One region of the Pseudonocardia yuanmonensis genome, then DNA from elsewhere that is predicted to be linked to it. Evidence: riboswitches for the same ligand, from Rfam matches in the RefSeq annotation. Region 1 holds a riboswitch; each other region holds the start of a gene.

Region 1 (3,268 bases):
CCGGCGAGGACCCCCAGGGCCAGCAGCCCGAGCAGGATCTTCTTCGGTGCGGATGGTCGGCTCCGCAGGCTTCGCCTCTGTGCGCGCATCCCGGCCTCAGCTCGGCAGGAGTCGGCTGGGCGCGCCCACCGCCGACTGGGTCAGCCCGGCGATCGGGACGCCGGCGGGAGCGAAGTCGCGGCCCTGGCCGAGCAGGTCGCCCTGCTCGAACGCCGTGTACGACGGCTCCACGTACGGCGCCTCCGGCGCGGGGGCCGGCCCGGTACCGTCAGCGGGGTCGTAGTGGGCCGTGAGCAGCGGCGCGAGGTCCGGCACCAGGTCCGGCGTGGCGGCCTGGGCCGGCCCGGTGAGGCCGACCACGGCGGCGCCCGCCAGGGTCGCGGACCCGGCGAGCCGGGTCAGTGCCGACCGAGGTGGTCGGTATCGGTGTCGCGGCACGACAGTGTCTCCACTTCTTCTCATCTGGGGAGCGGACGGCGGCGGACCGCGGCCCGGGAACGCCGGACGGTCCGCATGGACAGCGGCGGCGGTGGGGCGGACGGCGGTGGGCACGGCCCGGCGCACCGGTCGGCGGCCCGGACCGAGGCCGGGCGAACGGGGACGGCGGTGCGCCGCGGGGAACGCGAGGGTGAAGGGGGCGGGGCCGGCGGGGCCCGGGCCTCAGTTCACCGGCGCACTACACAGCGCGCTCGCCACGCGACCCAGATCGACGTGACGTCGATAGGCGAAGCGGTCGGTGAGGCGCACGACCGGAACTGTGTCATCCGGACGGAGCAGTGGAGATCATGGGGTCGGACAGAGGGTCGTCCCACGCCCGTTCCGGGCCATCTCGGGCCCTTCTCCGTGGCCCAGGTCACTCGTTTCGGCGGTTCATCGGCGCCGGAACAGGCCCGGAGCAGCGTGTGACGCGGGCCCGATTCTTCACGCGATCGTGTCGGTCGAGCCGGGAACCGATCACGCGCCAACGGCTCGACCTGGCGATTCTACGATGCCCTCCCCGACCGGATGACAGCATTGCTCTCGCCGCTCATGAACGCAGAGTGACCAGCGGTCCCGGCCCGGGGCAAAAGGGACGGAAATGCCGAGGAAATGGGTCGAGCCGCCCCGGAGATCGGACATTCACCGCCGATCTGGAACGCCGACGACCGCACTGTCCGGTCATTCTCGGCGCCGATTCCGCGGCCCGGATCACACTTGACCGGGCCCCGGATCGACACCTACCGTCGTCGTCAGGTCAAGAGCGCCAGCGCCAAGCCCCGGCTCGCTGGCCGGCAACCCTCCTCCGCGGTGGGGTGCTCCGGGTGACGACCGGGCCGCCGCGGACCCGCGGCCGGCAAGCGCGGACCCTCGTGTGCGGCACCTCGTGCCGTCCCGGGTCCTGAGTGATCCGGGAGGATCCACGATGTCCGACGTCCGCACCCAGGTCGACACCCAGATCGACTCGGCGCCGCGCTGCGCCGAGGCTCCGGGCTGCACCGCCGCCGAGGAGCCCGCGCGCACCGCGCCCGCCGCGGCGGCGACCCCGACCACCACGGCCCCGACCACCACCTCGACCACCTCGACCACCACCTCGACCACCACGGCCCCGGCACCGACGCCCCTGCCGGAGCTCGTCGGCACCGGGCTCCCGGTCCCGCTCGTCGACGGCCGCACCGTGCCCTACGCGAACCTGGACCTGGCCGCGAGCGCCCCCGCCCTGCGTGCGGTCGCCGACCACGTCGCCGAGCTCCTCCCCTACTACTCGAGCGTGCACCGCGGCGCCGGGTACGCCTCGCAGGTCTGCACCTCGGTGCTCGAGGGTGCCCGGGAGACCGTCGCCCGGTTCGTCGGGGCGCGCGCCGACGACGTCGTCGTGTTCACCCGCAACACCACGGACGCGCTCAACCTGCTCGCCGGCGCGGTCCCCGGCGCGACGCTGTGCCTGGACGTCGAGCACCACGCCACGCTGTTGGCCTGGCGCGGCACCGACCACCGCGTGCTGCGCGCCCCGGACACCGTCGGCGAGACCCTCGACCTGCTGCGGGACGCGCTCGCCGCCGAGCCCACCGCCCTGCTGGCGATCACCGGCGCCTCCAACGTCACGGGCGAGATCCTGCCGATCGACGAGATCTGCGCGATCGCGCACGCCGCGGGCACCCGCGTCGTGCTCGACGCCGCCCAGCTCGCCCCGCACCGCAGGGTCGACATCGGCGCGTCCGGTGTGGACTACGTCGTGCTGTCCGGGCACAAGCTCTACGCCCCCTACGGCGCGGGCGCGCTGATCGGGCGGCGGGACTGGCTCGACGTCGCCACCCCGTACCTCGCCGGCGGCGGCGCGGTGCGCTCGGTCGGCGTCGAGGACCGGGCGACCGAGGTCAGCTGGGCCCCGGCGCCGCACCGGCACGAGGCCGGCACGCCCAACGTCCTGGGCGCCGCCGCGATCGCCGCGGCCTGCCGCGCCCTCGACCCCGTGATCGACGAGATCGCCCCCGCCCACGAGCGCGCCCTGCTCGCCCGCCTGGTCGACGGCCTGTCCGGGATCGCCGGCGTGCGCCCGCTGCGGATCTGGGCCGACGCGCCGGACCGGGTCGCCGTCGCCTCCTTCACCGTCACGGACGTCCCGGCCGGGCTCGTCGCCGCGGCGCTGTCCGCCGAGCACGGGATCGGCGTGCGGGACGGCCGCTTCTGCGCCCACCCGCTGCTCGCCCGCCTCGCCGGCGGGGCCGACGCGGTGCGCGTCAGCCTCGGCCTGAACACGACCGGGGCCGACGTCGACCGGCTGGTCGAGGCCGTCCGCACGATCGCCGGCGCGGGCCCGGAGTGGGACTACCGGGAGGTCGACGGCCGGTGGACCCCGGCCCCGGACCCGCGCGACCTCGACCCGCTGAAGCTCGGCACCGTCGCCGGACCGGGCGGGGCGGCCTGCGGGCACTGAGCCCGCGCCGACCCCGCACCGACCCCGCGCGGACGGGCGCCCGTCGCCGAGCGGTGCGGCAGGCCCGTTCGGCCTGTGCGGTCGGGTGGACGGGCGCATCGTCGGCGCGTCACCGTCGTTTCCCCGCTGACGCGGGTGGTACACCCACCCCCGGGCGACGACCGGGTCGCGGCGAGCACGGAGAGTAGATGGCAGACGACGCAGCGCTGTCTCGAGCGCAGTCCGAGGAGACCGCGGAGCAGCACCCCCACGAGCCCAGCGAGATCACCTACGCGGAGCACCTGCATCCCGCGCGTCCCCGCACGCTCCGCCATCGCGCCCGGGCCAAGTCGCCCGTCGTCCGGCGGTCGGTGG
Region 2 (3,268 bases), on a different contig from region 1:
ATCGCCCACCTGCCCGTCGCGCAGGAACCGTCCGCTCGCCGGGTCGGCCACGACGGCGTCGGACCCCCAGGAGTCCCACAGCGCGCGAACGGCGTCGAGGGTCTCCCCCGCCCGCTCGTACCGCTGCGAGTGCTGCAGGAACCCGCCCCTGCGGAAGTTCTCGCCGGTGTCCGCGTCCGAGCTGGTCACGACGTTCCACGCGGCCCGCCCGCCGGACAGGATGTCCAGCGTCGCGAACTTCCGGGCCAGCTCGAAGGGCTCGTTGAAGGTGGCGTTGATCGTGCCGGCGAGCCCGATGTGCTCGGTCACGGCGGCCAGCGAGGCCAGGACCGTGAACGTGTCCGGCCGCCCGACGACGTCCTGGTCGAAGACCTGCCCGCCGCGGGTCCGCAGCCGCAGCCCCTCGGCGAGGAACAGCAGGTCGAAGGTGCCGCGCTCGGCGGTGCGCGCCCAGTGCTCGTACGAGGCGAAGTCGATGTGGCTGCCCGACGCCGGGTCGCTCCACACGGTGTCGTGGTTGACGCCCGGGAAGTAGGCCCCGAGGATCACCTGCCGCTTCCGGGTGCGCTGTGCCGATGGTTCGCTCACGTGCTCGCTCACGCCGCCACCCCGGCGTACCGGTTCGCCGGCCGTTCCAGCCCGACGCGTTCGCGCAGCGTCCCGGGTTCGTAGGCGGTGCGGAACAGGCCCCGCCGCTGCAGCTCCGGGACCAGCCCGTCGACGATCGCGTCGAGATCGGTGGGCAGCACGGCCGGCCGCAGCCGGAACCCGTCGATCCCTTCGTCCCGCCAGGACTCCAGGAGGTCGGCGAGCGCGGTCGGGGTGCCGGCCAGCACCGCGGCTTCGGAGCACAGCGGGCTCCGCTCCTCGAGCCGCCGCAGCCGGGCGTGGGCCGCGTCGGCGTCGGCGTCGAGGACCACGACGAGATCGGCGAGCACCCTCAGCGGCGGCAGCGTGCGCCCGACCGTGTGCTGGGCGGCGCGGATCTCCCCGAGGATCGCCGGGATGTCGGCGGCTCCCTGCGGCGTGGTGAACACGACGTCCGCGGCGCGGGCGGCCAGCTCGTACGCCGCCCGGGCGTGGGCGAGCGCCACGACGAGCGGCTGGCCCTGCGGCGGCCGCGGCACGATGCCGGGCCCGCGCACCGCGAAGAAGCGCCCCTCGAAGTCGATCGTGTGCACCTTGTCGCGGTCGAGGAAGCGGTTCGTGGCGGCGTCGCGAATCTCCGCGTCGTCCTCCCAGCTGTCCCACAACCGCCGGACGACCTCGACGGCGTCGGCCGCCTCGTCGAACAGGTCCTGGACCGCGGCCGCGGTCCCCGGTGTGCCGAGCGTCTCCCGCCGGATCTCGGGCAGCGTGCGGCGCCCGAAGTGCCGCGCCTCGTCGGCGCGCGCCGAGGTCTGCACGCGCCAGCCGGCCCGGCCGTGGCTGTCGTGGTCGAGCGTGGAGATCGCCGAGGCGATGTGGAAGGGCTCGGTGTGCGTGGTCGTGACGGTCGGGACGAGCCCGACGTGGCGGGTCAGCGGCGCGACGAACGCGGCGACCAGCTCGGCGTCGAGCCGCCCCCGGACCTGGTCGGTGCGGCGGTCGGCGGCCCCGAGGTGGTCGCCGGACTGCAGGCCCAGGGCGTCCTCGATCGTGACCAGGTCGAGCAGGCCGCGCTCGGCGGCGCGGGCCAGGGCCGCCCAGTAGCGGGCGGTGAAGAGCAGATCGGGGCGGGCGCCGGGCTCGCGCCAGGCGGCGGGGTGCCAGCCGGCGCCGTCGAGCGCGACGGCCAGATGGATGGGGGCCATGCGGGCAGACCTCTCCTGCGGGAGAAGGGACGGGGATCGGGTCCTCGTCAGGCCCGACAGCCCGCGCTGGCCGTGCGCAGGAGATCCACGTGGCGCCGCCGCACCCCGAGAAACATCGCTCCTCCATCGCTCCCGGCTGTAGCACCCGCACCCGTCGGACGGGGGGTTGCTGCGGCGTCGTCGAGCCGGGTCTCTCGGCCGCTCTGGATGGTGTGGCCCCGTGGGCCGGAGCCACTGTAGGGATCAGCACGGCCCGTCCGTCAATACTCCGGGTGACATCTGTGATCAGCGACGCCGAAACCCGACCGACGTGTCCGGACACCGGATCCGGTGCTCTCGCCAGGCGAAACACAGTCGGCCCCGGGAACCACAAAGGACCGGACAACGACACGGCGGCGCCACGTCGGGCTCCTCTGATCACCCGACCGCGGTTACGGTGACTCACCGCCGGCACCGGTTCCCCGTGCCCTCTCGCGACGACCGGCAACGGCGTCGTCCACCGATCCGGTCCGATCCCTCTCCGGCCGTCCCCTCAGGAGCTGCCCCATGCGCTTCCAGGTCCTCGACATCGTCCCGCACGCCCCGCACCCGGTCACCGGCGAGATCATCTCCGTGCACGAGCGGCTCGAGCGGGTCGTGGAGAACGCCGTCCTCGCGGAACGGCTCGGCTTCGACTCCTACGCCGTCGGCGAGCGGCACGCCGGCGAGTTCGTCTCCTCCGCCCCGACCGTGCTGCTCGGCGCCCTGGCCCAGGCCACCGACCGGATCCTGCTCAGCACCGGGGTCACCGTGCTGTCCCTGCTCGACCCCGTCCGCGTGGCCGAGGACTACGCGACCGTCGACCAGCTCTCCGGCGGGCGGCTGGAGATCGTGATCGGGAAGGGCAACGAGGACAGGCACTTCCCGCTGTTCGGCCTCGAACTGGCGAAGCAGTACGAGTACCTCACCGAGAACCACGAGCTCCTGCGCCGGCTGCTGCGCGAGGAGGACGTGTCGTGGACCGGCGTGCACCACCACGACCTCCACGGCGTGACGACCCACCCGCGGCCCTTCGACGGGCCCTTCCGCATCTGGCACGGGTCGGCCACCTCCACCGCCGCCGTCGACCTCGCCGCGAAGTGGGGCGACCCGATCTTCACCGCCAACGCCCTGCAGCCGCGGGAGAACTACCTGGTCCTGATCGACCGCTACCGCGAGCAGCTCGAGGCGCACGGGCACGACCCCGCCGTCGGGTACGTCGGGTCCGGATCCGGCGGACTGTTCCTCGCCGACTCCGACGAGCAGGCGATCGCGGAGTACCGGCCGATCTACGAGGCCCAGGCGGCCACGCTCGCCGCGGCGCACGCGGGCGACCCGCGCAGGGGCAAGACCATGTCCTTCACGACGATCGAGGAGGCCGTCGCCCACGGCCCCGCGCTGGTCGGGACCCCGGAGCGAGTCGCCGCGAAGATCCTCGACTACCACAAGTCCTACCG
Region 3 (3,268 bases), on a different contig from region 1:
CCCGTGCGGGGCGCCGGCGCCCCGGACCCCACGGTTCCCCGGAGCCCGGCATCGGCGGGTCCGGACGAGCGAGGGGCACGCGGGACGACGACGGGCCCGGAGGAACGCGTCCCCCGGGCCCGGCGTGGTTCTCGTACTGCTCAGCGACCCTCGAGCGCCTCGCGGACGGCCTTGCTGGTCGCCGGCACCGTCGCGGTCGGCCGGGCGTGGGCGGACACGGCGTCGAGCGTCTTGAGGCCGTCCCCGGTGATCAGCAGGACGGTCTCCGCGTCGGGGTCGATCTTGCCGGCCTCGATCAGCTTCTTCGCGGTCGCGACGGTCACGCCGCCCGCGGTCTCGGCGAACACGCCCTCGGTGCGGGCGAGCAGCCGGATGCCCTCGACGACCTCCTCGTCGGTCACATGGCCGACGGCACCGCCGGTGCGGCGCACGGAGTCGAGGACGTAGGGGCCGTCGGCGGGGTTGCCGATCGCCAGCGAGCGGGCGATGGTGTCCGGCCGGACGGGCTGGATGAAGTCGTGCCCCTGCTCGAAGGCCGAGGCGACCGGCGAGCAGCCGGTGGCCTGGGCGCCGAAGATCGTGTAGGGCTTCTCGTCGACCAGACCCAGCTTGACGAACTCGCCGAAGCCCTTGTCGACCTTGGTCAGCTGCGAGCCCGAGGCGACGGGGACGACGATCTGGTCGGGCAGGCGCCAGCCGAGCTGCTCGGCGACCTCGTACCCCAGGGTCTTGGAGCCCTCGGCGTAGTAGGGGCGGACGTTCACGTTCACGAACGCCCACTCCTCGTGCTCGGCGGCGAGCTCGGTGGCGAGCCGGTTCACGTCGTCGTAGTTGCCGTCGACGGCGAGGAGGGTGCCGCCGTAGACCGCGGTGGTCGTGATCTTCGCCTGCTCCAGCGAGGAGGGGATCAGCACGACCGAGTCCCAGCCCGCGCGAGCGGCCGCGGCGGCCACGGCATTGGCCAGGTTGCCGGTGGAGGGGCAGCACAGGACGGAGAAGCCCAGCTCACGGGCGGCGGCGAGGGCGACGGCGACGACCCGGTCCTTGAAGGAGTGCGTGGGGTTGCCGGTGTCGTCCTTCACCCACAGCTTGCGGACGCCGAGCTCCGCGGCGAGCCGGTCCGCCTGGATGAGTCGGGTGAACCCGGGCTCGGTGTTCGGGAAGGACTGCACGTTCGCCGGGACCGGGAGGAGGTCCTTGTAGCGCCAGATCGACTTGGGGCCGGACTCGATGGACTCGCGGGTGACCTGCGGGAAGTCGTAGGCGATCTCGAGCGGCCCGAAACACTGCGGACACGCGAACTCCGCGGCGAGCGGCGTCTGGTGGCCGCACTCGCGACAGGACAGTGCACGAGCGGAGCCGAGGTCGAAGGTGGTGCCGGCAGGCGTGTCTGCAGTGAGAGTCATCAGATCTCCTCATCTGTCCCGCTGGTGCGGGCCGGAATTGGCACCTGGTCCGTCGACGTGCAGGCACCTGACGGTGCACTGCGCGGATCGTCGTTCGACGCCGGTTGCCGGGGCTTCGTCGGGCCGTTCCCTCTGCCCCTCTGGATGAGCCATATGCGGTTGTGCCGTACGGGTCCCGTGTGCGGAGCGCGCGTGGCGGCCGGAGTGGTCCGGATGACCTGCACGTTACGGCACGTGTGCCGCTCCGAGCCAGCCGGGCACGGGATCTGGGAGGCGTGTCACGGAGTGTCGGCGCCGTGCGCCACGATGGCGTCGGAGCCCGGCACACGCGGGACCCGCGCCGCACGCGAGAGGAGGTGGACCCATGCCGGCCACCACGCCGCCCGCCCCCGTGCAGCTCGTCGTGGGCGAGGAGGAGCTGCTGGTCGAGCGGGCCGTGAGCGAGATCCTCCGCGCAGCCCGCGCCGTCGACGCGGAGGCCGAGATCCGCCGGTACCGCCCCGCGGAGCTCACGCCCGGCGAGCTCGTCGGGCACCTGAGCCCCTCGCTGTTCGCGGAGGGTCGCGTCGTGGTGATCCAGGGGGCGCACGAGGCGGGCAAGGAGCTGGCCGCGGCGATCCTGGCGTACGCGGCGGAGCCTGCCGACGGCATCGTCCTGGTCGCGGTGCACGCGGGCGGTGCCCGGGGCAAGCAGCTGGCGGACGACCTGCGCAAGGTCGGCGCGGTCGTGACGAAGTGCGACCGGCTGACCCGTGCCGAGGAGCGTGCCGACTTCGTCCGGGCGGAGGTGCGGCGGGCCGGTGGCTCGATCACCGCCGAGGCCGTCGGCGTGCTGCTCGAGGCGGTGGGCTCGGACCTGCGGGAGCTGGCGTCGGCCACGAACCAGCTGGTCTCGGACACCGGCGGGCAGGTCGACGGCCAGGCCGTGCGGCGGTACCACCGTGGCCGGGCCGAGTCGTCCGGGTTCGCGGTGGCGGACAAGGCGGTCGCCGGCGACCGGGCGGGCGCGCTGGAGGCGCTGCGCTGGGCGCTCGTGCTGGGTGTCGCCCCGGTGCTGGTCGCGGACGCCCTGGCGGACGCCGTCCGCACTCTCGCCAAGGTCGGCGCGGCCGGCCGGGGGGACCCGAACCGCCTTGCGGGCAGCCTCGGCATGCCGCCGTGGAAGATCCGCAAGGCGCAGGGCCAGGTACGGGCCTGGCACCCCGCCGGTCTCGCGACGGCGATCGCCGCGACCGCGCAGGTCAACGCGGACGTGAAGGGCGCGGCGGCAGACCCGGCCTACGCACTCGAGCGCGCCGTCCTCGCGGTCGTCGACGCCCGCGGCACCGGCTGACCGACCCCGCGCCACCGGCGTCATGGAGCCATGGCGTGCTCAGGGTGCTCAGGGACTCTGGACGACGAGCGTCATGGAGCCACGACGCGTTCGGAAGCCCGGCCAACGAGCGTTGTGGAGCCATGACGCTCGCCTCAGCGTCGGCCGGCCCCTCCCGCACCGGGACGGACCATCTCCGAGAACGCGTCGACGGCGCTGTCCCACGGGAAAGGACAGCGCCGTCGACGGGAACGCTCGACCGGGCTCAGTGAACCCGGGAGCTCACCGGGCACGGAGGACGCGCCCGAGGATCACGCGCCGATCTTGGCGACGCGCCTGGCGATGGCCGCCTTGCGGTTGGCGGCCTGGTTCTTGTGGATGACGCCCTTGCCGGCGGCCTTGTCCAGGGCGCGGGCGGCGGCGCGCTGCAGCTCGACGGCCTTCTCGGTCTCGCCGGCCTCGGCGGCCTCGCGGAACTTGCGGATCGCGGTCTTGACCGACGACTTGACCGACTTGTTGCGCTGACGGCGCTTCTCGTTGGTCTTGACCC

What was found. Region 1 has a riboswitch for S-adenosylmethionine ahead of ABD990_RS20400 (aminotransferase class V-fold PLP-dependent enzyme). Riboswitches for the same ligand answer to the same signal wherever they lie in the genome.
Region 2: another riboswitch for S-adenosylmethionine. It lies ahead of ABD990_RS28465 (LLM class flavin-dependent oxidoreductase); the one in region 1 lies ahead of ABD990_RS20400 (aminotransferase class V-fold PLP-dependent enzyme).
Region 3: another riboswitch for S-adenosylmethionine. It lies ahead of thrC (threonine synthase); the one in region 1 lies ahead of ABD990_RS20400 (aminotransferase class V-fold PLP-dependent enzyme).

The regions. Positions count from the first base shown of each region.
Region 1 is NZ_BAABIC010000014.1:9,300-12,567, reverse strand. It holds gene ABD990_RS20410 (hypothetical protein) at 1-89, opposite strand, end outside; gene ABD990_RS20405 (hypothetical protein) at 97-438, opposite strand; gene ABD990_RS34455 (putative leader peptide) at 661-747, opposite strand; SAM riboswitch class IV at 1,233-1,346, shown strand; gene ABD990_RS20400 (aminotransferase class V-fold PLP-dependent enzyme) at 1,403-2,914, shown strand; gene treS (maltose alpha-D-glucosyltransferase) at 3,103-3,268, shown strand, end outside.
Region 2 is NZ_BAABIC010000025.1:102,806-106,073, reverse strand. It holds gene ABD990_RS28470 (NtaA/DmoA family FMN-dependent monooxygenase) at 1-588, opposite strand, end outside; gene ABD990_RS28465 (LLM class flavin-dependent oxidoreductase) at 597-1,793, opposite strand; SAM riboswitch class I at 1,914-2,007, opposite strand; gene ABD990_RS28460 (LLM class flavin-dependent oxidoreductase) at 2,340-3,268, shown strand, end outside.
Region 3 is NZ_BAABIC010000002.1:110,396-113,663, forward strand. It holds gene thrC (threonine synthase) at 141-1,406, opposite strand; SAM riboswitch class I at 1,413-1,557, opposite strand; gene holA (DNA polymerase III subunit delta) at 1,771-2,739, shown strand; gene rpsT (30S ribosomal protein S20) at 3,030-3,268, opposite strand, start outside.